One region of the Mesorhizobium sp. M0074 genome, then DNA from elsewhere that is predicted to be linked to it. Evidence: riboswitches for the same ligand, from Rfam matches in the RefSeq annotation. Region 1 holds a riboswitch; each other region holds the start of a gene.

Region 1 (9,563 bases):
CGAGGCCCTCGCACTGTCGGCCTCGCCGTTTTTGAATCAGTGTCGATCTGCCCATCTGGTTGACCGGGGGGGGATACGCTGCCCTTTACCTGCCGCCGCGAAGGTTTGCAGCGCCGCAGGTTTGTAGAACGTCCTCTCCTCCTACCATCCGGTATGCGCCGCGTCGTTTGGACGCGCGAACGGCGCTGTAGCAATTTGTCGTTGTGCATGGTCCTTTCGCAAAATCGATTCCGATTGTCAGGGTCATGCGTTAGACCTGACAGGCACCTTATCCGGAAATCCGATGGCGGGAGGCGCTGGTGGAAGGCCAGGACGAACAGATGACCGGCGCCAGGGCAGCCGAGGAGCGCCGCGCCGACATCTATGACGAGGACGGCGTCATCCTGTCGTCGTTCCTCGCCCAGATCGGTGCCGCGATCGCCGATCGCGATACGCTGACGCTGAAGCGTGAAGTCGACGATCTGCACCAGTCGGAACTCGGCCACCTGCTCGAGGCCCTGCACCCGGAACAGCGACGCGCGCTGGTCGAATTGCTGGGCAAGGATTTCGATTTTTCCGCGCTGACCGAGGTTGACGAGGCGATCCGCCGCGACATCGTCGACAGTCTGCCCAATGCGCAGATCGCCCAGGCGGTGCAGGATCTCGATTCCGACGACGCGGTCTACATTCTCGAAGACCTCGACCAGGAGGACCAGGACGAGATCCTGTCGCAGCTGCCGTTCACCGAGCGGATCAGGCTGCGGCGTTCGCTTGACTATCCCGAAGAGACCGCCGGCCGCCGCATGCAGACGGAGTTCGTCGCGGTGCCGCCGTTCTGGACGATCGGCCAGACCATCGACTACATGCGCGAGGACAACAATCTTCCCGACCGTTTCAGCCAGATCTTCGTCATCGATCCGAGCTTCAAGCTGCTCGGCGCCATCGACCTCGACCAGATCCTGCGTACCAAGCGCTCGGTCAAGGTCGAAGAGGTCATGCATGAGACCAGGCATGCCATCCCGGCCACCATGGACCAGGAGGAGGCGGCACGCGAATTCGAACAATACGATCTTCTGTCTGCCGCCGTCGTCGACGAGAACGAGCGGCTGGTCGGCGTGCTGACCATCGACGACGTCGTCGACGTCATCCAGCAGGAGGCCGAGGAAGATCTGCTGCGCATGGGCGGCGTCGGCGACGAAGAACTCTCGGACAGCATCTTTTCGACCTCGCGCTCGCGCGTGCCCTGGCTGCTGGTCAATCTTTTGACGGCTTTCCTGGCGGCCTCGGTGATCGGCCTGTTCGACCGCACCATCGAGCATATCGTGGCGCTGGCGGTGCTGATGCCGATCGTCGCCGGCATGGGCGGCAATGCCGGCTCGCAGACCATGACGGTCACGGTGCGGGCGCTGGCGACCAGGGACCTCGACATCTACAATGCCGGCCGCATCATCCGCCGCGAAATCGGGGTGGGCTTCATCAACGGCATCATCTTTGCCATCCTGATCGGCCTCGTCGCTGCTGCCTGGTTCCACGATCGCAATCTCGGCGGCATCATTGCGGCTGCGATGATCATCAATATGTTCGTGGCGGCTCTGGCGGGCATCCTTATCCCGCTGCTGCTCGACCGCTTCAAGATCGATCCGGCTGTGGCTTCGGCGGTTTTCGTCACCACGGTCACCGATGTCGTCGGTTTCTTTGCTTTTCTCGGGCTCGCCACATGGTGGTTCGGCGTGCGCTGAACGTCACCTCAATTGACTTTTACGTAAATGCCATGCGAGGCTTTGAAAGGTGCCTTGTCCGCCGATTCTGGTACGCGCCTGGGCGCCGGCGGCGGCCAGTTGGAACTCGCGGCGTGGCCGGGGCATTGGAGTGACGATGCGGGAATATTATTCGATCACGGAGCTGACCCGCGAATTCGACGTGTCGACGCGGACGTTGCGCTTCTATGAGGACGAAGGGCTGGTGCAGCCAGTAAGACGCGGCCGCACTCGGCTGTTCCGTCCGTCGGACCGGCATCTCATCCGCCAGATCATGCGCGGCAAGAGGCTCGGCTTCTCGATCAACGAGATCCGCGAAATCATCCAGATGTACAGGGAGCCGCCCGGCGAGGTCGGCCAGCTCAAGCTGATGATCAAGCGCATCGAGGAAAAGCGCGAGGATTTGCGCCAGAAACGCCGCGACCTCGAAGAGACCTTGGCCGAGCTCGACCAGGCCGAGGAATCCTGCGTCGAGCGGCTGGTGGAGCTCGGCGTCACCACGTAAGCCGGTGTCAGCCTCGCCTCAAATCCAGCGCCGCACCCTTTTGGCGTAGTCCCGGTATTTCTTGCCGAATTTGGCCGTCAGCACCTGCTCCTCGCTCTCGATCGTCAGCTTCTGCGTCAGGAACGCCGCGATGACCGCCAGCGGCAGGAACCAGGCGATCCCAGTGACAAAGGCGAGGCTGACCAGCAGCAGCGTGTTGGCGAGGTAGATCGGGTTGCGGCTGACGGCGAAGGGTCCGGTAGTCACCAGATGGTCAGGCACGCCGTTCGGGTTGAGCGTCGTCTTGGCGCGGATCATGGTGCGGATTGCCGTGAACCAGAGCGCGGCAACCGCCACCAACCCCACAAGGCCGGCGGCGAACAGGATGTCGCCGAGAAGATCGCCGATCCACGGCAGCGGATAGAACAGCCCTAGCGCGACGCTGACGATGATGGCGGCGATATAGATCAGCGGCGGCCATGGGATGTGCCCCAGCTTCGGCTGCCCAGGATTTTGCTGCACGGGTTTCGGGTGACTGTCGCTCATTATTGTCCTCCCTCGATTAGCGCGTTCCCGGTTCCGCCGCCTCGGTTTGGGCGGTGCAGGTGCCGGCGAGCTCGCCAATATGCGCCTTCCACTCCGGGGACTGATCGTTGCTGTAGAGCCGGTCAAGCGAGGCTTCGCCCTGGAGAGTGTCCAGCATGCAGGCACAATAGCTGGAGCAGAACTCGGTGTCGCGTGCCTGCTCGCAGGATATCTGGCAGGATTTCAGAAAACGCACCTCCCTGGTTTCGGCCTGCGCCGGCATGAATTGCGAAAACAGCCAGACCGAGCCGATCAGCACCGGCTGATGGATCAGATAGAAGGCAAGGCTGTGCCGGCCGATGAAGACCAGCGGATTTGCCCAGCGGCCGGGCGCCAAGGCCGACTGCCGCGTCAGCGCGCCGGAGGTGGCGGCGAGCTTGGTAACCGCGATGCCGGCAAGTACGGCGCCGAACCAGGGCAGCAGTGGAACGTAGTCGTTGGAGCGCGGGTTGGTCGCCGACAGGCCGACCCACCACAAAGCCGGATGATCGAAAGTTTCGGATCGCAGGTAGAAAGGCGCAGCGACGACGAATACGGCGACAAGCAGCGTCAGCAGCGCCGGGAGGCGCAGGAACGCCAGGCCGAGCAGGCTGGCGAGCGCGATCTCGTGCAATATGCCGAAGAAGATGAAGCCGTCGGGCGTGGCGATGCGGGTGACCAGCGATATTGCGAGCGCTGCCCCGGCAACCATGGCGAAGCGCTTCCAGAAGCCGGTCCAGCGGATTTTCTTGCCATGGGCGAGATAGAGGCTGATGCCGACCAGGAACAGGAAGCTCGAGGCGATGCAGCGCGCGTAGATTTTCCACCAGCCGAAGGCGGTGAGGCCGGGATCGGTGTAGCCGAAGAATTCGAGGTCCCAGGTGAAATGATAGCTCGCCATGGCAAGCAAAGCGATGCCGCGTGCAATGTCGATAACGGCGATGCGCTTCGACTTCGGTTGATCCTGAACGGCTGCGCTCGGCGTGTCGATGCTCATGGTCTCGCTGTCTTGGTTCAGCCCGGCAAGACGACTATCACGGTTGCCACCGTCAAAAGAAGCAGGGCCTTGCGTCGCGTTGGTACCGGTCGGCATCAGAACTGCTTTAGGCCAGAGCCGGAAAGCCTTTGGCCGGCGTGCTGGCGTTTTTCGGACTGGGCGCGGTTTTCGCGACACTCGGGCTGCTGGCGGCGGCCTGCGGCTTCGTCGCCTGGCGCTATCTGCCCAAATCGCTTTGATGTGCGAGCGCCGCATGGCGCTCGCGCACCCAGTTGTGGAAGCGGTGCAAGTCGTATTCCTCGGGCATCAGTACGCCGGCCTTGTGGCGCATCGAGCGCAGGCCCATCTGGTTGACCTCGCAGATATCAGCATCCTCCTCCAGCACCTTGGTACCGAAGGCGACGATGTTGTCGATATCCGCGGCCGGATCGGCGAGCGCTTCGCCTCGCGGCAGACGAGCAGCCAGTTGCGATACCAGATGGCCTCGAGATCGCGCTGATAGGCCGCGATGTCCCAATAGGCTGATGACGGCAGCGTCGGCTCGGCCCGCGTCAGGCCGTTGTAGGGACCGCGCTCATTCGGGCTGGGTTGCATGCCGGCTTCCTCCCCATCCGCCAGCCGACACCCGGCTGCGAAAATTGTCAATCGCGGCGCCGGCCGACCGGGCTTGGCGAGGCGGCGCATTCGCCACACGATCCGGCGGAATTTGGTTTGCCGGGCGCGGCGATTCTGCCTATAGTCGCTGATGTCGTCGGTTCCGTTTGGAACCAAGAGGGAATGCGGTGAGGGCAAGTTGTTTGCCCAATGCCGTGGCTGCCCCCGCAACTGTGTGCGGTAGTCCTCTCCATATGCCACTGAAGGTTCGCCTTCGGGAAGGTGGGGAAGGGCGCTGATCCGCGAGCCAGGAGACCTGCCGGCGACAGGAAACTGACTTCTATGCCCTCGGGTGGAGGGCGAAAGGACAAGACATGAATACCGCTTCCGTTTCGCTCGGCGCTTCCGCCTCCTCGCAGTCGCGTCTCATGCAGCTGGCGCTTGCTGCATTCCTCGGCATTTTCGTCATGGGCTTTGTCGGCTTCTCGCATATCGATGCGGTCCACAATGCCGCGCACGACTATCGCCATTCGATGGGCTTTCCCTGCCACTAACAAGGGGCTGACATCATGACACTGTTTCGCAACGTCGTGTTCATCGCGGCGATCGCAGGGCTTGTGGCCGGCGTGGCTCTCGCCTGCATGCAAGCCTATGCCACGGTGCCGCTCATCCTGAAGGCGGAAGTCTACGAACAGGCCGGCGGCGGCCATGACCATGCCGCGGCACCTGCGACACCGGCTGAAAACGCTGCGGGCACGACGGCTATGAGCAGCGCCGCGCCGGCACCGGCTGAAGCAATGGCTCCGGCTGAGGACGAAGGCTGGGCGCCGGCGGACGGTTTCGAGCGCTTCGGCTTCAGCGTCGTTGCCAATATCGTCACCGGCATCGGCTTTGCGCTGGTCCTGGTTGCGGTTTCGGAATTCGCCGGCGGCATCGGCAATTGGCGCCAGGGCCTGTTCTGGGGGCTGGCCGGCTTTGCCGCGTTCACGCTGGCGCCGGGCCTCGGCCTGCCGCCGGAACTGCCGGCGATGCCGGCGGCCGACCTTGTCCAACGCCAGATATGGTGGTGGGCAACAGTGGTGGCGACAGCGGCCGGTCTCGGCCTTATCGTCTTCCGCAGATCGCTGCCGCTGGTGGCTCTTGCCGTGGCGTTGATCGTTGCGCCGCATATCGTCGGCGCGCCGCAGCCCGATAGCTTCGAGACGGCGATCCCGGAAGACCTGCACCACCAGTTCGTGGTGGCGGTGACGCTGACCAATCTGGTGTTCTGGCTGGTGCTCGGCGCGGTCGTCGGCGTGGTGCGTGGACGCTTCACGGGCACGGCGACCAGCCTGCGCGACAGCTTTGCCTGACCGCGCTGCCGGGGCACTGACCCTGGTCATCGGCGGTGCGCGGGCCGGAAAGAGCGCGCATGCCGAGAGCCTGGTAACGGCCTGTCCGCCGCCTTGGAGCTATATCGCCACGGCGCAAGCCTATGACGACGAGATGCGCCAGCGCATCGCGCTGCACCGCTCGCGCCGCGGCGCCGGCTGGACGACCATCGATGCGCCGCTCGACCTTGCCGGCGCGATCGGAGCGCTGCCTGACGGCCAGCCGGTGCTGATCGACTGCCTGACGCTGTGGCTGACCAACCATATGCTGGCCGACCATGATGTCGAGGCCGAATGCCGGAGGCTGGCCGATGTGCTGTCGCGGCCGCGTGGGCCGTGGTTCGTGGTGTCCAACGAGGTCGGCCAGGGCATCGTGCCGGACAATGCGCTGGCAAGACGGTTTCGCGACGCCGCCGGCCGGCTGAACCAGGACGTCGCGGCTGTTGCCGGCACCGTGCTTTTGATGGTGGCGGGGCTGCCGCTCAAGGTGAAATGACATGGCTGATACTATCGATCCCAAGGACGAGGAACGCCACCGCGCCAAGATGGCCAAGCGCAAGGCGGTGCAGGACGCCGAGGTCGCGGCCAAGACGGTCGAGAAGGGGCTGCTGATCGTCAACACCGGACCGGGCAAGGGCAAGACCACGGCCGCCTTTGGGCTGGCGCTCAGGATGCTCGGCTATGGCAAGCGCGTCGGCGTCGTTCAGTTCATCAAGGGCAAATGGCACACCGGCGAGAAAGACGCCTTTGCCGCCTTCGGCGACCGTGTCGTCTGGCACGCCATGGGCGAAGGCTTTACCTGGGAGACACAGGACCTGAAGCGCGACATCGCGGCGGCCGAGGCTGCCTGGGCGAAAGCGCTGGAGCTGATGGCCGAGCCGTCGATCAGCCTCGTGGTGCTCGACGAGCTGAACATCGCGCTGCGCTACGACTACCTCGATCTCGAAAAGGTGGTCGCGGCGCTGAAGGCGCGTCGCGAAGGCCTGCATGTCGTCGTCACCGGCCGCAACGCCAAACCGGTATTGGTCGAGGCGGCCGATCTGGTCACCGAGATGGGCGTGACCAAGCACCACTTCTCCGCCGGCGTGAAGGCGCAGCAAGGGATTGAGTTCTGAGGGCTGGTGCTGGCGCCTCTTCTTCCTTCTCCCCTTGTGGGAGAAGGTGGATTGGCGCGCAGCGCCAAGACGGTTGAGGGGTGCTGGCCGGAGCGCTGTTGGTGCCAAGCTGGAACACCCCTCATCCGGCCGCTTCGCGGCCACCTTCTCCCACAAGGGGAGAAGGGAAAGCCGCACGAAGCGGCTCGCCCCTGGAATGGTAAGGGTGAGGGGCGGCGCCGACCTGACGCGATTATTTGAGGCGTAGCCTTATTTTGTTCTTGCTTTGTGCCGGCGGCTATGCTACTAATTTCGGTATGGTGCTAATTGGGCTCCAACGACCCGTCGCTTGGCGGGTTTTTTGTTTCCGCTCGATCTCGAGCGCAGATCACGCCAAGATAACAACCACCGCGACCACGCCGAACAGCGCGATCAGCAGTAAGTCGGCGACGCGGTAGAGTTTCAGCGCCCGTCGGATGTCGGTGCTCTCGACATCATCGTGCCGGCCGCCTTCGCCCATCAACGCGTCTTCGACCATGACGCCGTCGTAGGAACGGGGGCCGGCGAGCGCCAGGCCGAGCGCGCCGGCCATCGCTGCTTCCGGCCAGCCGGCATTGGGCGAGCGGTGTTTTTTCGCATCGCGCCGCACGGCGTGCCAGGCGCCCTTGGCGTCGGCGCCCTTGACCAGGAAAGCGGCGAGTACGATCAGAAGAGCCGTCAGCCGCGACGCCGGCAGATTGATCCAGTCGTCGAAGCGCGCAGCCGCCCAGCCGAAGGCTTCGTGGCGCGGAGTGCGGTGGCCGATCATCGAATCGGCGGTGTTGGCGGCCTTGTAGGCGACGCCGCCGGCGAGCCCGCCGATACCGAGCCAGAAGGCCGGCGCGACGACGCCGTCGGAGAAATTCTCGGCCAGGCTTTCGATCGCGGCGCGGCAGACAGCGGCCCTGTCGAGCTTTTCCGGGTCGCGACCGACGATCCGCGAGACGGCAATGCGGCCCATATCCAGTCCGCCGCTGTCGAGGGCGTCGGCGACCGCTTCGACATGCTCGGCCAGGCTCTTCTGCGACAGCAGCGACATCGCCAGGATTGCGGTGACCAACAAGCCGAGTGGAATGCTCCAAAGCAAGGTTTCGAGCCAGAGGGCGAGGGCGGCCGGCACCAGCACGATCACCAGCAGCGCGACGACGCCCCAGCAGCGACGGTCCGCGTCGGAATCAGTGGCGCGGTTGAGCCTGCGGTCGAGAAAGGATATCAGCCTGCCGAACCAGGTGACGGGATGGCCAATGGCATCGAAGAGCCGGGCCGGGTAGCCGAGTACAAGTTCGATGGCCAGCGACAGGAAAGTGATCAGGATCGGCATGAAGTCTCTTGATGGAGTGACGGCGGCAGTGGACCACGGCGGAAGCCTTGGCCGGGCGAGGGCGCTTTTCCCTCACGCGCCGCTGCCTTTCGTCGACCTCTCGACCGGGATCAATCCGCACTCCTACCCGCTTTTCGATTTGCCCGCCACCGCCCTGTCGCGATTGCCGGAAACAGCGCGCAGCCGCGACTTGGCTGAACGCGCGGCAAGCGCCTATGGCGCCCCGTCGGCGGCGAATGTCGCGGCGGCGCCCGGCACGCAGATTCTGTTGCCGCGCGTCGCTTCCCTGGTCAGCCCGGGCACGGCGCTGGTGCTCGGGCCGACTTATGCCGAGCATCGGCGGGCAGCGGCGATCGCCGGCCATGCGGCGGCTGAAGTCGATGATTTCGAAGCCCTGGCGGCGGCCGACCTTGCCGTCGTCGTCAATCCCAACAACCCGGACGGGCGCGTCGTCGAGCGCGAAAGATTGCTTCGACTTGCCGGGACATTACGCGCCAGAGGTGGGCTGCTGGTCGTCGACGAGGCCTTCATGGATGTCGGCCCGCGCAGCGAAAGCCTGGCCGGCGACGTCGACCAGGGCGGCATCGTCGTGCTGCGTTCGTTCGGCAAGTTCTTCGGCCTGGCCGGCCTGCGGCTCGGCTTTGCACTGGCCGATGCGCTGACGGTCGAGCGGCTGGAGGCGCAATTCGGGCCATGGGCGGTTGCCGGGCCGGCGCTCGAATATGGCATAAGGGCGCTTGCCGATACCGGCTGGCAGGCCGGGATGCGGCGCCGTCTGGCCGAGGATGCCGCACGGCTCGATACGCTGTTCGGCCGCTTCGGCGTGCCTGTCGTCGGTGGCACCGCGTTGTTCCGCTATATCAGGCTGGCGGGCGCCGCCGGCCTGTTTTCGGTGCTCGGCCAGCGCGGCATCCTGCTTCGGCATTTCGCCGATCGTCCGGCTGTGCTGCGCGCCGGCCTGCCGGGAGCCGACGAAGAATGGCGGCGGCTCGAATCGGCACTTGCCGGCTGGGCCTCGCGGCGCGACGATGGGGCCAAGGAGACTTCGCGATGATCCATGTTTGTTCCCTGGCAAAAATCGAGGAAACGGTGGCAAGGACCGGGGCCGAGCGGCTGCTTTCGCTGCTCGCCGCCGGAACGGAGGTGATGCGACCGGCCTCGATCACCAGGGAAAACCATCTGCATCTGGTCATGCACGACATTGCGGTGGCACAGGAGGGCATGACCATGCCGGGCGAGGAGCATGTCTTGAACCTGCTCGATTTCGCCCGCCAATGGGATCGCTCGCGGCCGCTGGTGGTGCATTGCTATGCCGGCATCAGCCGTTCGACCGCCTCGGCCTATATCATCGCGGCAGCGCTGGC
Region 2 (9,563 bases), on a different contig from region 1:
GGTCCGTGGTGTCGAGCACGATCACGTCGGCGTTTTTGCCGAGCGCGGCAAGTGCTGCCGAAAAGCCGCCGATGAAGGCGACGTCGGCCGAGCCTTCGAGGATGTCGCGGCCGGGGTCGTCGCCGGTATGAACCAGAAGATCGGCCTCGGCGAGGCGATCCTCGAACGCGCCGGGCGCCGAAATGCCTTTGCCCTCGGAGCCGCCATAGGCGTGCGAGGTGGCGGCGAGATAGGTGCGGCCGATCTCTTCGCGCGCGGCCCAGTCGCCGCTCGACAACAAGTCCTCGACGCCCGCGCCGTAAGTGCCCGGCGAGGTGCCGAAAATGCGCGGGCTGATCTTGCCGTCGATGCGGGTCCTAGCGGCGAGCGGGTTTTCCGAATCATCCTCGTCGCGGGTCGCCACCGCGTTGGCCGCGGCGTCGATCAGCGCGATCTGGGTCGGGAACATGTCGCGGAACAGGCCCGATATGCGCCAGGTGACATCGATGCGCGGACGGCCGAGTGTTGCCGGCGGCAGCACATCTATGCCGGTGATGCGGCCGGTGGCGGAATCCCATTGCGGCCGGCAGCCCATCAGCGCCAGGCCTTGCGCGATCTCCTCACCGCCGGTGCGCAGCGAGGCCGAGCCCCACAGGTCGATGACCAGCGAGCGCGGCCAGTCGCCATGCGATTGCATGTAGCTGCGGACCACTTCTTCCGCTGCCACCTTGCCCAGATCATAGGCGGTCGGCGTCGGCATGGTGCGCGGGTCGGCGGTAAACAAATTGCGGCCGGTGGGCAGCACATCGCTCCGGCCACGCGCCGGCGCACCGGCCGGACCGGCAGCGACGTGGCGGCCATCGAGGGCGGCAAGCAGCGCGGTTTTTTCAGCTGCCGCACTTTGCCGCCGTACCGGATCAGCCTCGCCTTCCGGCGAGCGGCCGTAAATGTGCAGGCCGTCCTTGATGGCGAAATCCTTGAGATCGCAGAGCCAGGCGTCGATGCGGCGCAAGGCCTCGTCGGCTGCGTCGGTCCTGGCGACGCCTGCCTCTGAGGCGAGGCCGGTCTTTTCCGCCGTCTCGACGATCAGCTTCGCCAGGCGGTCGCGGCGGCGGCGGTCGAGCCCGTCGGCCTGGGCATATTCGTCAACCAGTCGTTCAAGCCTGTGCTGGTTTTCGTCCAGCCCGGCGCCGGTCAGCGGCGGCGGCAGATGGCCGAGCGTGACGGCGGCAATGCGCCGCTTGGCCTGCGCTGCCTCTCCCGGGTTGGAGACGATGAAGGGATAGATGACGGGCAGGGGACCGGTGACTATCTCGGGAAAGCAGTTTTCGCTGAGCGCCACGGTCTTGCCGGGCAGCCACTCCAGCGTGCCATGGGCGCCGACATGGACAATTGCATGGATGCCGAGCGACTTGCGCAGCCAGAGGCCAAAGGCGACCAGCGCATGGCGCGGCGGCAGCGTCGGGTCGTGATAGTCGGCGCGGCGGTCGGCTGAGCGCCCGCGGTCAGGTGCGAGTGCCACGGTGACGTTGCCGAAGGTGGCTGCGCGGAAGGCGAATTTTGCGGCGGCAGGCGCTTGAACACCCCCCTCTGTCCTGCCGGACATCTCCCCCTCAAGGGGGGAGATTGCGCTGTTGTCTCTGCTTTCGCCAATTACCGAGGGCCTTAAGGGAGAGCCGGTGGCGGAACTGCCAATCTCCCCCCTTGAGGGGGAGATGTCCGGCAGGACAGAGGGGGGTGCCTCGCACAAACTTGTCTCATCTGCCGCATTCCCCCATGCGGCCGTCACGGCAGCTATCGCTTCAGCAGGCAATTCCGCCGAGTACCCGAGATAGTCCTCAAACCCCAACCCTTCACCTCCACGCTCCAGCACCTCTAGCAACTCGCGCGGCGTTTGCGGAATCCTTTCAACGGCGTAGCCCTGTTCGCTCAGGTCGTGCAGCATTGCCAGCACGCTGGACGGCACGTCGAGACCAACCGCGTAGCCGGTGCGACCGGGGGCGCTCGGATAGTCGGGGATCAGGATGGCGAGCTTGCGCTCCGAACGCGGCGTCCGCTGCAGGCGCACGAAGGCCTCGACACGGTTCGCCACTTGCGCCACGCGGTCGGGCTCAGGCCGGTTGGCGAAGGCGCGGAAGGCCAGCGCCGGGTCGGTTTCGCTTTCGCCCTTGAATGAAATGGCGCCGGCCAGGATGCGGCCGTCGAGCTCGGGCAGGACGACATGCATGGCAAGGTCGGCGGGCGCCAGGCCGCGCTGATTGGTTTGCCAGATGTCGCGGCGGGTGGTCGCGACGATGACCTGGAACACCGGCACGCCGGCGCGGTCGAACAGGGTTTCGACACCGGGCTCGGCACCCGAGGCGAAAGCTGTGGCGGTGATGGTGGCGGCAGGCTTCAGGGTTGCGAGCGCGGTTTCGACAAAGGCGAGCGACGCCGGGTCCTTGAGGCTGGAGACGAACATAGGCACGGGAGCCATGCCGCGATGGCGCAGGGCTTCGAAAAGCGCGTCGATGGGCGCGACATCGGCGGCGAGCAGCATCGAACGGTAGAAGAGAATTGGCACGACGTCCCCCTCCCCCTCGAGGGGAGGGTGGCCCGCAGGGCCGGGTGGGGTCGTCACGGCAGTGCGCGACGTTTTGTGTAGGCGCGCTTCGGAGAGGCCCCCACCCCCGGCCTGCGGCCGGACCCTCCCCTCGAGGGGGAGGGGGACGCCGCGTTCTACGACCCCCAGTCCCGGCTCGTAAAATCCCGCCTTTGGCACGCTAACAGGTTCGGCTACCGCCGCACCCGATCCAGCGAGACTTGCCAGCCTCTGCACCAGCGCCGTCATATTTGCCGGCCCGCCCTCGCGGAAATAGCCAAGCAGGGCGTCCAACTCCTCGCGCGGCAGCGTCGAGCCTTCGATCAGTCGCAAATCCTCGTCGTGGCTCTCGCCCGGTAGGAGCGCCAGCTTGATACCGCGATTTCGCGCGATAACGGCGAGCTGGTCGCAGCCATAGCGCCACCAGTCATAGCCGCCGAGGATGCGGACCAGAATGACCTTGGCGTGGCGGGCGACGCTGTCGATCCACAGATCGACGGACATCGGATGGCGCAGGTCGCGCAAGGCGGCGAGCCGCATCGACGGCAGGCGGTGCGCATCTGCCTTCCACGCCGCCGCCAGCCCGGCCAGGTCGCTGTCGGTGAGGGACAGCGCCACGACATCCGCAGGCGTTTGCCTGAGATCGACAGGCTCGGCGAGATCGTCGAGCGAGGCGGATGTGGTGGTGAGGATGTGCATCGCGGTTCGTGCTTTGTCAGCCGGCGAGGATACGCTCGATGGCCGGGCGGTTCAGCCCTTTCAGTCCGATGACGACGAGGCGCGAGCGGCGATCGTCTTCTGCGGTCCAGGCGCGGTCGTAATAATGGTTGACGCGCGGACCGACCGCCTGCAGCAAGAGCCGCATCGGCTTACCACCGACCTCGACGAAACCCTTGACGCGCAGCACGTTTTCTTCCTCCGCAGCCGTGGCGACGCGCTGTGCCAACTCGTCCGGGTTGGACACCGACGCGATGTCGATGACGAACGAATCGAAATCGTCATGCTCGTGGTCGAGTTCGTCGTCGTGATGGGTCTTGCGGTTCTCGATGTCGTCCTCGACGGCGAGGCCGAGGCCGAGCAGCACCGACGGGTCGACCTTGCCTTGCGAAGTCGGTACGATCTTCACCGCGCGCGCCACGTGCTTGCCGATGACGGCATTGGCGCGGGCCGAGCCGGCGGCGTCCATCAGGTCGCTCTTCGACAATATGATCAGGTCGGCGCAAGCGAGCTGGTCTTCGAACACCTCCTCGACCGGATCGTCATGGTCAAGCGTCTCGTCCTGCGCGCGCTGCGCCTGCAGGGCGTCCATGTCGTTGGCTACGCGGCCATCAGCCAGCGCCGGTCCGTCGACCACGGCAATGACGCCGTCGACCGTCACGCGGCTTTTCACCGACGGCCACTGGAAGGCTTGGACCAGCGGCTTGGGCAAAGCGAGGCCGGATGTCTCGATCAGGATGTGGTCGACCCTCGGCGTCAGCGACAGGATCTGGTCCAGCGCCGGGACGAAATCATCGGCGACGGTGCAGCAGATGCAACCATTGGCCAGCTCGACGATGTTTTCCTCGGGGCAGGTGTCGATGCCGCAGCCCTTCAGGATATCGCCGTCGATGCCGATGTCGCCGAACTCGTTGACGATGATGGCCAGGCGCTTGCCTTTGGCGTTTTCGAGCAAATGGCGGATCAACGTCGTCTTGCCGGCGCCGAGAAAGCCGGTGACCACGGTGCAGGGAACGCGCGAAAGGGAGGCAGCGGTCATGTCAGGTCCTTCAAAGGTCAAGGGGAGGGATGCGGGCAACCAGGCCGCGCTTCAGGCAATCGGGACGGCCGCGCCATGGAATGAGCCCATCCGTCGAGGTGGCGAACAGCTTTGCCCCGGTGACGAGATCGGCGCCGCTGGTCGTGGTCAGATCACCGAAGACGTAACTCCAGCAGCCGTCGCGCAGCATGGCCGCGCTGAGCCGGCGCTTGCAATTGCCGAGGCATTCGACGGTGCGGATTTTGATGTTTTCGCCGCCAGCGGCGCGGCGCGTGTCCTCTGCGAGCAGTTCGCCGGCGCGCGGATGAGCGTCCGAACCGGTCTCGTCACGGCAGGACGAGCAGACGATGACGGTAACGCCGGCCGGGGAATCACCATGGCCGGACAATAAATCCGCTGTCTCAGCCGGAAAACTGCTGTCGCGTTCCAAATCAGGCTCCTTGCCCGGAAAACCCGCCAGGCGATCGGATTCTTATGTCCTAGACGGCAGGTCTCCTGGCTCGCGGGTCATCGCCTGGGTGCCGCCTTCCCGGGAACATCCCAGTGGTTTTCGGCCGAGGCTCGTCGCTTACAGTTGCGGGGACAGCCGCGGATTTGAAATCGAGATTTCGCACCGCATTCCCTCTTGGCCCTTGCCGTTGCGGGCAGGGGACCGTCTGGAACGGATTTAGGCTTGTGGGGGTAGTCGTGTCAACGCACGTCTATGACGCGGCGATATCCGCGAGCGGCCGGCCGAGGTCGCCGGCAGCCGTCACCTCGATGCGCTCAAGCCCGAGCCAGCCCTGCATCTGCTTCAATTCCTCGAAAAGGGCGGCTGCAGTTTGCGGCGGGGCGCCGGGCTCCGCATAGGCGGCATGGACGCGCAAGACGCCGGCCGGGCGGTCGGCCCTGAGGTCGACACGCCCGACGATGCTGTCGCCGAGCAGGAACGGCAGCACGTAATAGCCATACCGGCGCTTTTCGGCCGGCGTGTAGATCTCGATGCGGTAGTGGAAGTCGAACAACCGCTCGGTGCGCGACCGCTCGAAGACGACAGGATCGAACGGCGCGAGCAACGCGCGCGCCTCGATCTTGCGCGGCAAACGGGCGTCCTTGTGGAGATAGGCTGTTTTGTTCCAGCCTTCGACGCTCACCGGCAACAGGTCGCCGGCCTCGACCAACTCCTCGATGCGGCCCTTGATGTCGGCGGGCGAGAGGCGGAAATAATCGCGCAGGTCGCTTGCCGTGGCGACGCCATGGGCGCGGGCGGAGATGCGCAGCAATTCGCGGTGAGCGTCTTCGGGGGAGGGCGTTGGCAGACTCAGTATTGTTGGCGGCAGCACGCGCTCCGGCAGATCGTAGAACCGCTCGAAGCCGCGGCGATGCGCAGTGGTGATGCGGCCGGCCCAGAACAGCCACTCGAAGGCATGCTTGGCATGGCTCCAGCCCCACCAGCCGCCCGAACCCTTCTGCCCTTCGAAAGCCGACGCCGCGATCGGGCCTCGTTCGGCGACCTCGCGATAGATGTCTTCGATATAGGCGGCGTGCTTGCGGCCCCATTTGGCCAGCCCGCTGTACATTTCGTCGCCGCGCTGGGCCCGCTGCATGCGCCAGCGCATCAGCGGATAGGTCTCGACCGGCAAGAACGAGGCTTCATGCGCCCAATATTCGAAGACCATGCGCTTGCGCGTTACGGCGGCGTTGTCGAGCAACGCCAGCTTGTAGGGGCCAAGCCGCGAATAAAGCGGCATATAATGGGCGCGCACCACGGCGCTGACGGAATCGATCTGCAGCAGGCCGGTACGGGCAAGCACGCGGGCCAGATGCCGGCGGTCGGGTGTACCGGTGGGTCGCGGGTCATTGAATCCCTGTGCCGCCAGCGCGATGCGACGGGCCATGGCAAGCGAGATTTTTTCCTTCATGAAGGCGGCATCCGGACGATTTTGGACAGAGAAAATGACCTGCGATTCCGTGCCATGCTAGCAGGGTTTTGGCGGCATCCATGTCAGGAGAGAAAAGTGGAGTAAAAAGTGAAGGAAATCAAACAGGAGCGGATCGGACCAGTTTTCCCGGATATGCCGTCCAGCACCGCGATTTGAACAAGGTTTGACTTGCTTCGCCGAAAGCGCTGCGCTAACCCTCGCCGCGTTGCAGCATAGAGCCCCCTTAAAACGGTTCAGTGGTTAAACTGTCACGCTTCCGCAAGTGGGTCCGGTGCTGTAATCAGAGTGGATTGGCCGCAACGGAAAGCTGCAGAATGAACGCATTGTTGAGTTCGTACCTGCCCATCGTCCTGTTCATCGGCGTGGCGCTGGTCGTCGGACTGGCGCTGCTCGCCGCACCCTTCCTGGTGGCCTATCGCAACCCCGATCCGGAAAAGCTTTCCGCCTATGAGTGCGGCTTCAACTCGTTCGACGACGCCCGCATGAAGTTCGATATCCGCTTCTACCTGGTGTCGATCCTGTTCATCATCTTCGATCTGGAGGTGGCCTTCCTGTTTCCTTGGGCGGTGTCGTTCAGTCAGATCGGCATGCTCGGTTTCTGGTCGATGATGGTGTTTTTGGCGGTGCTGACCATCGGCTTTGCCTATGAATGGAAAAAAGGAGCGCTGGAATGGGATTGAACGACAGTTCCGGTACGCTCGTCGCGCCGAAGCCCAAGGGCCTCATCGACCCCAACACCGGCAGGCCGGTCGGGTCCGACGATCCATTCTTCCTGGAGATCAACAACGAGCTCGCCGACAAGGGCTTTCTCGTCACCTCGACCGAGGCGCTGATCACCTGGGCGCGCAGCGGCTCGCTGATGTTCATGACGTTTGGCCTCGCCTGCTGCGCCGTCGAGATGATCCATACGTCGATGCCGCGCTATGACTCGGAGAGGTTCGGTGTCGCGCCGCGCGCGTCCCCGCGCCAGTCGGACATCATGATCGTCGCCGGCACGCTGACCAACAAGATGGCGCCGGCGCTGCGCAAGGTCTACGATCAGATGCCGGAGCCGCGCTACGTCATCTCGATGGGCTCCTGCGCCAATGGCGGCGGCTATTATCATTATTCCTATTCTGTGGTGCGCGGCTGCGACCGCATCGTGCCGGTCGACATCTACGTGCCCGGCTGTCCGCCGAGCGCCGAAGCACTGCTCTACGGCATCCTTCTGCTGCAGAAGAAGATCCGCCGCACCGGCACGATAGAGCGGTGAGCGGCATGACCCAGGCGTTGAATGATCTCTCGACCTATCTCGGCGAGAAACTGGTCGGCCGGATCGGCGAGGCGGTATTCGCCTATGGCGAACTCACCATCCCAGTCGAGCCGCGCGACCTGATCGAGGTGGTCACCTTCCTGCGCGACGATCCGAAATGCCAGTTCATCTCGATCATCGACGTTTGCGGCGCCGATTATCCGTCGCGGGCAAAGCGCTTCGACGTGGTCTATCATTTGCTGTCGCCGAGACAGAATATCCGCGTCCGCATCAAGGTCCAGGCCGACGAAGAGACGCTCGTGCCGTCGATCACCGGGATTTATCCCGGCGCCGACTGGTTCGAGCGCGAGACCTACGATCTCTACGGCGTGCTGTTTTCAGGCCATCCGGATCTGCGGCGGATTCTGACCGATTACGGCTTTGAAGGCCATCCGCTGCGCAAGGACTTTCCGCTGACCGGCTTCGTCGAGGTGCGTTACGACGACGAAGCCAAGCGCGTCATCTACGAGCCGGTCGAGCTCAAACAGGAATTCCGCAATTTCGATTTTCTCAGCCCTTGGGAGGGGACGGATTACGTCCTTCCAGGCGACGAAAAAGCCAAGACGAATTGAGACGCCAAAATGGCTGAGACTTCCGTTCGCAACTTCAATATCAACTTTGGGCCTCAGCACCCTGCTGCCCATGGTGTTTTGCGGTTGGTTCTAGAACTCGACGGCGAAGTCGTCGATCGCGTCGATCCGCATATCGGGCTGTTGCATCGCGGCACGGAAAAGCTGATCGAGCATAAGACTTACCTGCAGGCCGTGCCCTATCTCGACCGGCTCGACTATTGCGCGCCGATGAACCAGGAGCATGCCTTCGCGCTTGCCGCGGAGCGGCTGCTCGGTATCGAGGTGCCGAAGCGGGGGCAGTTGATCCGAGTTCTCTACTCCGAGATCGGCCGCATCATGTCGCACATCCTCAATGTGACGACGCAGGCGATGGATGTCGGCGCGCTGACGCCGCCGCTGTGGGGCTTTGTCGAGCGCGAAAAGCTAATGGTGTTCTATGAGCGCGCCTCGGGCTCGCGCATGCATGCTGCCTATTTCCGCCCCGGGGGCGTGCATCAGGATCTGCCGCAGAAGCTGATCGAGGACATCGGCAAGTGGATCGACCCATTCCTGAAATCGGTCGACGATCTCGACGCGCTTTTGACCGGCAACCGTATCTTCAAGCAGCGCAATGTCGACATTGCCACCGTCTCCTTGGCGGACGCCTGGGCCTGGGGTTTTTCCGGCGTCATGGTGCGCGGCTCGGGCGCGCCGTGGGACCTGCGCAAATCGCAGCCTTACGAATGCTATGCCGAGCTGGATTTCGACATTCCGATCGGCAAGAACGGCGACTGTTTCGACCGTTATCTGGTGCGCATGGAAGAGATGCGGCAGTCGGCAAAAATCATGCGCCAGTGCGTCGACCTGTTGCTCGGCAAGGAAGGCAGCGGACCGGTGTCTAACCTCGACGGCAAGGTGGTGCCGCCAAAGCGCCAGGCGATGAAGCGCTCGATGGAAGCGCTGATCCATCACTTCAAACTCTATACCGAAGGCTACCGCGTGCCGGCCGGCGAGGTCTATGCGGCCGTCGAGGCGCCGAAAGGCGAGTTCGGCGTCTATCTGGTCTCGGACGGCACCAACAAGCCCTACCGCTGCAAGCTGCGCGCGCCAGGCTTTGCACATCTGCAAGCCATGGATTTCCTCTGCCGCGGCCACATGTTGGCCGACGTTACCGCCGTTCTCGGCTCCCTCGACATCGTGTTTGGTGAGGTCGATCGCTAAATGTCAGTCCGCCGTCTCGCAGAAGCCAGCCTCCAGCCAGCCTCCTTCGCCTTCAACCGGGCGAATGCGGCGGCGGCGAAGCAGTGGATCAAGAAATATCCGAAGGGGCGCGAACAGTCCGCGATCATTCCCTTGCTGATGCTGGCGCAGGAACAGGAAGGCTGGGTGACCAAGGCGGCGATCGAGACGATCTCCGACATGCTCGGCATGCCCCGTATCCGTGGGCTCGAAGTCGCGACCTTCTATACGCAGTACCAGCTCA
Region 3 (9,563 bases), on a different contig from region 1:
ACCTGGGAGAAGACAGACAGGGCCGACGAATTGCGTCGCGAGGCAGGACTCGCCGCCCCGTGAGGGCCGACGCCGAATGGATTGGCATCCGGAAAGCCAACTCGCCAGACCCGCCGGCCGGCCGGCGTGGCAAGAAGCCGTCGGGATTTTCGCGGAGACATTGATGCCGGACTATGACGTGCTTTGTATAGGAAATGCCATCGTCGACATCATCGCCCAGTGCGACGAGGCGTTCCTGGAGACCAACGGCATCATCAAGGGCGCAATGAATTTGATCGACACGAGGCGCGCCGAACTGCTCTACAGCCGCATGGGCCCGGCCATTGAAGCCTCGGGCGGCAGCGCCGGCAACACGGCGGCGGGCGTCGCCTCCTTCGGCGGTCGCGCCGCTTTCTTCGGCAAGGTATCCAACGACGCGCTCGGCAAAATCTACGCGCATGACATGCATGCCCAGGGCGTCGCCTTCGACACCAGGCCGCTTAACGGCGAACCGCCGACGGCGCGCTCGATGATCTTCGTCACGCCGGACGGCGAGCGCTCGATGAACACCTATCTCGGCGCCTGCGTCGAGCTCGGCCCGGAGGATGTTGAGGCCGACAAGGCGTCGGGCGCCGCCGTCACCTATTTCGAGGGCTATCTGTGGGACCCGCCGCGCGCCAAGGAGGCGATCAGGCAGACGGCTAAGCTCGCCCACGCCGCCGGGCGCGAAGTGTCGATGACATTGTCGGACTCGTTCTGCGTCGATCGCTACCGCGACGAATTCCTCGGTCTGATGCGCTCCGGCACCGTCGATATCGTCTTTGCCAACAGCCACGAGATCAAGTCGCTCTACCAGACCGCGTCATTCGACGAGGCGCTGGCCCAGATCCGCAGGGACTGCAAGATCGCCGCCGTCACCCGCTCGGAAAAGGGCTCGGTCATCGTGCGCGGCGACGAGACCGTGACCATCAATGCGACCAGGATCCGCGAGCTGGTCGACACCACCGGCGCCGGCGACCTCTACGCCGCCGGCTTCCTCTACGGCTACACGCAAGGCCGCAGCCTCAAGGATTGCGGCGATCTCGGCTCGCTGGCAGCCGGGCTGGTCATCCAGCAAATCGGCCCAAGGCCACGCCAGAATTTGCGCAGAGAGGCGGAGCAGGCGGGATTGCTGTAGGTGGCGAGCCAAGAACCAGCTGCCCACCCTCCTTAATCCAGCCCGAGCCTTTTCTTCAGTTCCGCATTCTCCTTGCGGAGACGATCGGCAAGCAGGCTCTTTAGCCGCTTGTTTTCTTCCTCGAGCGCGACGAGATCCTTCAGCCCGTCACTGTCCGCCGCCGGCGCCGCCGCCTTCTTCCAAAGATAATATGTCTGTTCCGAGATGCCGGCTTGCTTCACCGCGCTCTTGAGAGTAGCGCCGCCGCCGATCGAGGTCTCGATCTGCGCCAGCTTCTGGGCACGATCCTTCGCGGAGTAGCTCTTTCGGCCTGTTCGCGCTGACGGCGGTGCTTCAGTGGTCGCGGATATCGGCTTGGCGCCCTCCTTGCGGGCAGGCGCGCTCGCCTCAGCTTCTGGCTTCCTCGACCGCCGCGCTCTCGTCTTCGGTTTTGGCGTTTCCGCTTTGTCTGCCGGTTCGCTATGAACTACTGCTGACTCGGTTTCCAGGGGATTGGCCATGAAATGCTCCACTCGAGGTTTGTGCAAAAGTTCAGCATCAAGGGCCACTACAGTAGAGTCAACAAGCTGACGATTTAACGGCTCGACTTCGTTTGTTGTTTCGGCCATCGCCGCGGCGATGTCGAAATTGCCCCAGATGGAACGTGCGGATTTTTCATAATTGCGCTTTTGTTTGACTTCCACGGTGAATGGTCGCGTCTGCCGCCTCATAGTTCCTTCCTGAATAGGAGAATGAAGTCGCCGCTCGAATTTTTGGCGCTTCCTGGTTAGCGCGGAGCATTATCGTATAGCCGCTCAACGGGCAAGTGATGCCGGTCTTCGATGGCTGACCCATCTGGGGAGATTTGAGCGGCTTCGCGCGTCCTGCGCATGCCTGTAAGGCCGCCAAGTTTTCTGGGTTAGCAGGCGCGCCACTGTGGCAGCTTGGCTTGTACGGCGAGGCCATGGTTGAGTGAGGCGAACCAAATCCAGCCCCGCGGTCGATCCCGAAGCTTCCCACAATGGCGAAGAGAACATCTTCACTCGTTCCTTTTCAGCACAAGACCTTCCGTTCGCTATGGTCGGCTGCACTCGTTTCGAACCTTGGCACCCTGGTGGAAGGTGTGGCGGCGGCTTGGCTGATGACCAGCATCGCCACCTCCCATGGAATGGTGGCGCTCGTCCAGTCATCGACCACCCTCCCCTACATGATCTTCTCCCTCGCGGCGGGAGCGCTCGCGGACAACTTTGACCGTCGCCGGATCATGTTGACTGCGCAACTGCTGATGGTCTGCGTATCCGCCTTCCTGGCGTTCCTGACCTATGCGGGGGAAATGACACCCTGGATCCTTCTGGGTCTCACCTTCCTGATCGGCTGTGGTTGGGCATTGCACGATCCCTCTTGGCAAGCCTCGATGGGGGATATCCTGCCTCGCGAACACCTGCCTAGCGCGGTTGCGCTCAACGGCATGAGCTACAATCTCATGCGCAGCATCGGGCCGGCGATTGGCGGCCTAATCGTGGCCACAGCCGGTGCGGCCTTCGCGTTCCTCTTTAACGTCTTTTGCTACTTCGCTCTGATCGCTGCGCTGTTGCGGTGGAAAGCGGTACGGGCACGACAAGCGCTGCCGCGGGAGGCTTTCGGCAGTGCGATGGCGGCGGGCTTCCGTTACGTGCTCTTGTCGCCGAACCTTCTCAAGGTGATGTGCCGGAGTTTCATTTTCGGCCTCACCGCCGTTGTGATTTTGGCTCTCCTGCCGTTGGTCGCTCGCGAACAGATCAAAGGGACCGCAGTCACCTACGGCGTGATGCTCGGCTTCTTCGGCCTGGGAGCGATTTGCGGCGCGCTCCTCATTGGGCGGGTCCGAGAAGTTCTCTCCAACGAATGGGTCATTCGCGGTGCGTTCTTTATACTGGCGATCAGCTGCTTCTTTCTGGCATGGAGTGAGGACGTTTGGCTGAGCTGTCTCCTCCTCATGCCGGCCGGTGCGGCCTGGATTCAATCATTCTCGCTGTTTAACGTCACAGTGCAGCTTTCGGCGCCGCGGTGGGTGGTTGGACGCGCCCTGTCTCTCTATCAGACGGCCACATACGGCGGCATGGCGGCGGGAAGCTGGCTTTGGGGCGAACTGGCGGATGTCCAAGGTGTTTCGGGAGCCTTCCTCGTCGCCAGCGTGGTTCTTGTGATTGGTGGACTGATGGGCATCGTTCTGCGTCAGCCGGATTTCGAAACGCTCAATCTGGATCCGACCAACAAGTTCAGCGAACCGACGCTGCAACTTGATCTGCGGCCACGAAGCGGTCCGATCATGGTGATGGTCGATTATCGTATCGATCAGAGAGATGTCCCAGAATTTCTCAGTGTGATGACATCGTGGCGAAAAGCCCGGCTGCGAGATGGCGCCAGACAATGGGCGTTGCTGCGTGACCTGGAAAAGCCCGAACTATGGACCGAGTGCTATCATGTGCCAACCTGGGTCGAGTATGTTCGCCACAACAACAGGCAGACCCAGGATGACGCCGAAATCGTTGCGCGCCTGGAAGCGCTGCACCGTGGCGATTGCCCGCCCAAGACGCATCACAAGATCGAACGCCAAACCGTGCGCGTGCACGACGATTTGCCGCTCAGGCCTCATTTGGACAGGACTTGAGCTGGCCCGTTGGTTTGAGCCGGTTACCTTGAGCCGGTGGGCTGCGAACAAGCAGGTCGAGACATTGGCCTCGATCACTTCGCAACACGCGCTGCGCCGGCCTCGGGTGCTCCCCTCGAAATCATTGTGTCGTATCACCGAGGGCATCACGGCCAACAGCTTCCTAGGCAACAGCCTCGCCATTGAGCCGAATATGGTCGCGAGCAGATCACCGACGAAGCGGTCGGAACCTCGGAGCCGAAGTTCGATGCCGAGGTGGCGTTCGCATGATGCGCGAAGCAGCACCACGGCGCTTGCCGGTATGTTTGCGCCCGGCAGCCGACGAACTCCTATCCTCCCGGACCGCTGTGCGTCATCGCTTTGATTTACCGGCCGCTCAAGGCTTCCACAGTTTTCGCTTTCGAGGCGACCTTTGGCAACATGCCAACCGAAATTTAACATAACGACATAAACATTTCTTTATGCGGCATTGACAAAGAAGCGAGCTGCTGTAATTGTCTCCCGTGTCGTGGTTCTCCGTACGGCGGTGCCGCAGCGGAGCTAAGAGGGAAGCCGGTGCGATGCCGGCGCTGCCCCCGCAACTGTTAGCGGCAAGCTAACCCCACTCATGTCACTGAGGCGAATAGCCTTGGGAAGACGGGTAGAGGCTATGACCCGCGAGCCAGGAGACCTGCCACGGCGAATTACGTCCATGGGCGGGGTGTCTCGGTGGCCGCTGCAGCCTGGCGTTCGTGCCGGCCTGCTAGCGCCTTCCTTGTCACCGACGCCCCAACCATCGGGGTATGGCATGACTGTCTCTCAGCAAATTCCTGTAGCAACGCTCGGCGTGCCGCGCTTCGGTCGTCGGCGAGAACTGAAGTTCGCGCTTGAAAGTTACTGGTCCGGAAAATCTTCCGCCGCCGACCTTCTCACGACGGCGAAGGCGCTCCGTGCCGCTAGTTGGGAAGAGCAGCACGATCGCGGCGTGTCGAAAATCCCGTCGAACGACTTCTCGCTTTACGACCATGTGCTCGACACCGCAGCCATGGTCGGCGCCCTTCCGTCTCGTTACGCCTGGAATGGCGGCGAGGTCCCACTCGACATCTACTTCGCTATGGCGCGCGGCAACCAAGGTCAGACGGAGGATTGTGGGCACGGTGGTCACCAGCATGCGGCTCATCGGCCTGGTGTAACCGCGATGGAAATGACCAAGTGGTTTGACACCAACTATCACTACATTGTGCCGGAACTAAACGATGATCAAACGTTCGCTCTTTCGTCGACGAAGCCGGTTGATTACTTCCTCGAGGCTAAAGCCCTCGGCATTCACACACGCCCAGTCATCCTTGGACCGGTCACCTTCCTCAAGCTGGCGAAATCGCCTGCCGAGGGATTCGATCCCATCGCGCTCCTGCCGCGGCTGCTGCCCGTCTACGAGCAACTCCTGCAGAGGCTGAAGCTGTCGGGAGCCGACTGGGTGCAGATCGATGAGCCAGCGCTTGTCCTCGATCTGAACCCGAACGAACGAGCTGCGTTCGAATTCGCCTATGGCCAGCTGTCGAAAGCCGCGCCCGAGCTGAAGATCATGCTGGCTACCTATTTCGGGCCGCTGGGAGACAATCTCGAAACCGCGGTTTCTCTGCCCCTGGCCGGGCTGCATATTGATCTCGTGCGCGCTCCCCAGCAGCTGGAAACGGTGGGTCGGCTCGCACCGAAGGATCTGGTGCTCTCGCTTGGCTTGATCGATGGCCGCAACGTCTGGCGTGCGAACCTGCCCGCCATTCTCGACCGCATCAAACCGATCGTCGCCGGCTGGCCCTTGGACCGCGTCGAGATCGCGCCTTCTTGCTCGATGCTGCATGTGCCGATTGACCTGCGCATGGAGACGGAACTCGACGCGGACATCAGGTCGTGGCTCGCCTTCGCGGCCCAGAAGACCGACGAGTTGGTGTTGCTGGCCCGGGCCCTGTCCCAAGGCAGGGATGCGGTGGCAGGCGCGTTGAAAGCGTCTGCCGAGGCTGCCGCCACCCGCGTGACATCCACGAAGATCCATGACCCGCTTGTTGAGGGGCGGATCGCCAGCATTGACGACAGCATGAAGCGACGAGAGAGCGCTTTTGCCGAGCGCTCCAGAGTCCAGGCCGGCACGCTCGGGCTGCCGCCGTTCCCGACGACGACCATCGGATCCTTCCCGCAGACGCCGCAGGTACGCAGGGCGCGGGCCGCTCATGCGAAGGGCCAGCTGAGCTATGTCGACTACGAGACCTTCCTGAAGAAGGAGATCGAGGCTGCAATTCGCTGGCAGGAAGAGATCGGGCTGGACGTGCTGGTGCACGGTGAGTTCGAACGAAACGACATGGTACAGCATTTCGGCGAGCAGCTGTCCGGCTTCGCCTTCACCCAGCATGCCTGGGTGCAGAGCTATGGGTCGCGTTACGTGCGCCCCCCCATCATCTTCGGCGACGTATCGAGGCCCAATCCGATGACGCTGCGCTGGTGGCAATTCGCCCAGTCGCTTACGGAATACCCTGTGAAGGGAATGCTCACAGGCCCAGTGACCATTCTCAACTGGTCTTTTGTTCGCGACGACGTACCGCGCTCCGAAGCCTGCCGCCAGATCGCGCTTGCCATCCGCGACGAAGTGAGGGATCTCGAATGGTCCGGCGCAAGGATGATCCAGATCGATGAGGCCGCGTTTCGCGAAGGATTGCCACTGCGCCAGTCTGATTGGAAAGACTATCTCGACTGGGCTGTCGAATGCTTCCGGATCGCCTCAACGGGTGTAAAGGACGCGACTCAAATCCATACCCACATGTGCTATTCGGCGTTCAACGAGATCATCGACGCGATCGCCGAAATGGATGCGGATGTAATTTCGATTGAGACGTCGCGCTCGAAAATGGAACTGCTGGACGCCTTCACGAGCTCCAAATATCCGAACGAAATCGGGCCCGGAGTCTACGACATTCACTCACCACGTGTCCCGGAAGTCGGGGAGATTTCGGATCTCGTCATGCTTGCCCGCGAGCGACTGTCGGATTCCCAACTGTGGGTAAACCCGGACTGTGGCCTCAAAACACGCAAATGGGAGGAGGTCCGCCCTGCCCTCATGAACATGGTCGATGCAGCACGCGCGCTCCGGGAGAAAGTGTAGGCCGGAAGGTTTCCTGGTTGCTCACCATGTGGTGAGTTCTCGGCTGCCGCATGTGGGCCGTGGGAACCGTTTTCTCCCTGTGACGTGTCGAGTTCGAAGGGGATGTGATTGGCGTCGAGACCGCTCCGGCCATGGGTTATCAGCATGCCAAGTGCGCTGTTCTCGATCAGTTCGTAAAGGACTTCTCGGCTCGGTTCATCGAAATGCGCGGGTACATACATGACAGGTTCCTTCACTGGCCGCCGGGTTCGCTGTTCACCGGTTGACATCCGATGGCAAGCGTTCCAACGCGGCGGCGATCTGGCGCTTCGCTGCTGAGGGCAGAGGCAGGATGGGACGCGGGGGGTCGGCACGGCAAATGTCGAGCAATTCGGCGAGTGCATAGACGACGCGAAGGCTCGAGAACTCCTTGAAGAGTCTCCAGAGCGGCGCAAGCGTGGCATCGATCCGTCGCGCTTCGGCCGCATCGCCCTGTTGCGCCGCCGTGACGATCTTCACGCAGACCTCGGGCAGGATGCCGGCGAGGACGCTGTACCATGTGTCGGCGCCGGCGATCATGGCCTCTGCGGCGTTCCAGTCGCCGCTGTAGCCGATCGAGAACCCTTCCGGCACAGTGCGCCTCTGGTCGGCCAGATGGCTCTTGATCGCTTCGCCCTTGTCTGTCGGATTTTTGATAGCGACAATCCCACCCACCTTTGCCAGGCGGCTGACGAGTGCTGGGGTGAAATGGAAATGCGTCGTTCCTGGATTGTCGTAGACGACGATCGGCAGGCCGCTCTCGCACGCCACCGTCGAGAAATGTTCGAACACCTCGTCCTCAGTGAGCGGGGTGTAGGAGGCGGCCGCAAGCAGCCCCGCGGCAACTCCAAGGGCCTTGGCGTCCTGCGCGAACCTCACTGCTTCATCGGTGCGCAACGCGCCCACACCCACCACGACCGGCGTTCGCCCGGCGATTTCGTCCAAGGTCTCGGCGAGCGTCCGTCGCCGTTCCTCGCGCGACAGATACATGTAGGTGCCGGTGCTGCCGAGAAGACCGATGGAGTCGACCTGAGCGGCGCCAAGCCGAGCAATCAGCCTGCGCAGAGCAACGGTATCGACGCGGCCGTCACGATCGGCGGGCGTGATGGGAAACGCGGAAAGGCCGCTCAGGAATGCCATGGCAAGGCTCCGGGTTTGTACGCGAGCGCGGGACTGGCCGGACCACAGGTCATCACAAGGCGTCCAGAGCCCGCCGCAGGTCGGCGATCAGGTCCTCGGCGTCTTCAAGACCCACCGAGAGACGCATGAGGTCCTCGCCGACTCCATCGGCCAGATGCGCATCCTTGCGGATCGGCTGACGAGCACGGGTCAGGCTTGCCGGATGATAGATGAGGCTGTCGGCATCGCCGAGGCTGACAGCCCGGGTGATCAAGTTGAGCCGGTCCATCATCCGGCGCGCGCCCTCGAACCCAGCGTGGAGGCCAAAGGCCAACATGCCCGAGCCTTGGGACATCTGCTTTCGCGCCGTCACCTGATCAGGGTGCGAGTCGAGGAAGGGATAACTCACCCATGCCACCGCCGGGTGCGCCTCGAGCGCCTGAGCCACCGCAAGGGCAGTGGCGCTGTGCCGTTCCATGCGCAGCGTGAGCGTCTTCAGACCGCGCAGGATCAGGAAGGCTGACATGGGCGAGAGCGCTGCGCCGGTGATGTAGCGCAGGCCCGTTTCGTGCAGCGTGCGGAGCGTTTGCGCGTCGCCGAGAATCGCCCCGCCAAGGGCATCGCCGTGCCCATTGATGTATTTGGTCAGCGAGTGGAGCACGAGGTCTGCCCCATGTTCGAGCGGCCGCTGGAGCGCGGGGGAGGCGAAGGTGCTGTCGACTGCAACCTTTACACCGCGCGCGTGGGCGCGCTCGGCAATGGCAGCGATGTCGAGGATGCGGCTCAGCGGATTCACCGGCGTCTCGAAGAAAACAAGCCGGGTCCGCTCGGTAATCGCGGCATCGAGATTTTGAGGATCGGACAGGTCGACCGCGACGACCTTGATGCCGAAGCGGGGGACCGCCTGTTCGACCATGGCAAGCGTGTTCGCATAAAGCGTCTTGTGGACGATGAGTTCATCGCCTTGGGACAGGAGCGACAAGATCAGTGTGCCGAAAGCCGCCATCCCCGAGGCAACGACCAAACCTGCCTCGGCTCCTTCCAGATTGGCGAGCCGTTGCTCGAGGATCTCCGTCGTCGGATTGTATTCGCGCGCATAGAGCCTTCCGCCAAGCGCGGCGGCGGCCTCGTTCGCTGCCACGCTTTCGAATCCATAGGTCGAGGTCAAGAAGACTGGCGGCTGAACGGCATAGGAAAAGCCGGCCGGATCGTAGCCATGATGGATCGCCCGAGTGGCGAATCCGGGACCGGTGTCGTTGAGCGACCGCGTGAGAGCATCGGTTTCGGATTGATAGGAACGGGTCATTCGGCCTCTAGATCTTTCTTGGGTTTCCGAAAGATTGACGGCAAACTGGCCAATGTGAAATATCCAGTTGGCGATGAATGAAATGGTCCAGTCTTCAAGTGCCGGTTCTGCAGGTCGCACGCACGCGATGGGTGCACGCCAGATCTACGAGGCTCTTCGCGAGCAGATCCTCGGAAGTGTCTACGAAACCGGCAGTCAGCTG

Evidence for each region. A riboswitch is a leader RNA that binds a small molecule or an ion and turns the genes downstream of it on or off. The one in region 1 is predicted to bind cobalamin.
Region 2: linked by a shared signal. The riboswitch ahead of NKJ73_RS17480 (DUF1636 family protein) and the one ahead of NKJ73_RS08215 (CbtB domain-containing protein) in region 1 are both predicted to bind cobalamin.
Region 3: linked by a shared signal. The riboswitch ahead of metE (5-methyltetrahydropteroyltriglutamate--homocysteine S-methyltransferase) and the one ahead of NKJ73_RS08215 (CbtB domain-containing protein) in region 1 are both predicted to bind cobalamin.

What each region holds. Positions count from the first base shown of each region.
Region 1 covers NZ_JAMYUM010000004.1:274,286-283,848, reverse strand. Annotated here, with positions in the region: gene mgtE (magnesium transporter) at 321-1,718, shown strand; gene NKJ73_RS08235 (MerR family transcriptional regulator) at 1,855-2,241, shown strand; gene NKJ73_RS08230 (methyltransferase family protein) at 2,260-2,766, opposite strand; gene NKJ73_RS08225 (heparan-alpha-glucosaminide N-acetyltransferase) at 2,783-3,781, opposite strand; gene NKJ73_RS08220 (SRPBCC family protein) at 3,999-4,166, opposite strand; cobalamin riboswitch at 4,517-4,713, shown strand; gene NKJ73_RS08215 (CbtB domain-containing protein) at 4,750-4,929, shown strand; gene NKJ73_RS08210 (CbtA family protein) at 4,945-5,727, shown strand; gene cobU (bifunctional adenosylcobinamide kinase/adenosylcobinamide-phosphate guanylyltransferase) at 5,720-6,241, shown strand; gene cobO (cob(I)yrinic acid a,c-diamide adenosyltransferase) at 6,243-6,860, shown strand; gene cbiB (adenosylcobinamide-phosphate synthase CbiB) at 7,228-8,199, opposite strand; gene cobD (threonine-phosphate decarboxylase CobD) at 8,198-9,253, shown strand; gene NKJ73_RS08185 (tyrosine phosphatase family protein) at 9,250-9,563, shown strand, end outside.
Region 2 covers NZ_JAMYUM010000012.1:24,132-33,694, reverse strand. Annotated here, with positions in the region: gene NKJ73_RS17490 (cobaltochelatase subunit CobN) at 1-3,259, opposite strand, end outside; gene cobW (cobalamin biosynthesis protein CobW) at 3,276-4,316, opposite strand; gene NKJ73_RS17480 (DUF1636 family protein) at 4,327-4,746, opposite strand; cobalamin riboswitch at 4,785-4,988, opposite strand; gene NKJ73_RS17475 (winged helix-turn-helix domain-containing protein) at 5,018-6,217, opposite strand; gene NKJ73_RS17470 (NADH-quinone oxidoreductase subunit A) at 6,553-6,918, shown strand; gene NKJ73_RS17465 (NuoB/complex I 20 kDa subunit family protein) at 6,909-7,490, shown strand; gene NKJ73_RS17460 (NADH-quinone oxidoreductase subunit C) at 7,496-8,101, shown strand; gene NKJ73_RS17455 (NADH-quinone oxidoreductase subunit D) at 8,111-9,301, shown strand; gene nuoE (NADH-quinone oxidoreductase subunit NuoE) at 9,302-9,563, shown strand, end outside.
Region 3 covers NZ_JAMYUM010000031.1:30,689-40,251, reverse strand. Annotated here, with positions in the region: gene metK (methionine adenosyltransferase) at 1-63, shown strand, start outside; gene NKJ73_RS30550 (adenosine kinase) at 164-1,156, shown strand; gene NKJ73_RS30545 (transposase) at 1,189-1,866, opposite strand; gene NKJ73_RS30540 (MFS transporter) at 2,157-3,785, shown strand; cobalamin riboswitch at 4,278-4,477, shown strand; gene metE (5-methyltetrahydropteroyltriglutamate--homocysteine S-methyltransferase) at 4,573-6,918, shown strand; partial or broken gene NKJ73_RS30530 (FMN-binding negative transcriptional regulator) at 6,963-7,139, opposite strand; gene NKJ73_RS30525 (dihydrodipicolinate synthase family protein) at 7,174-8,076, opposite strand; gene NKJ73_RS30520 (trans-sulfuration enzyme family protein) at 8,129-9,361, opposite strand; gene pdxR (MocR-like pyridoxine biosynthesis transcription factor PdxR) at 9,444-9,563, shown strand, end outside.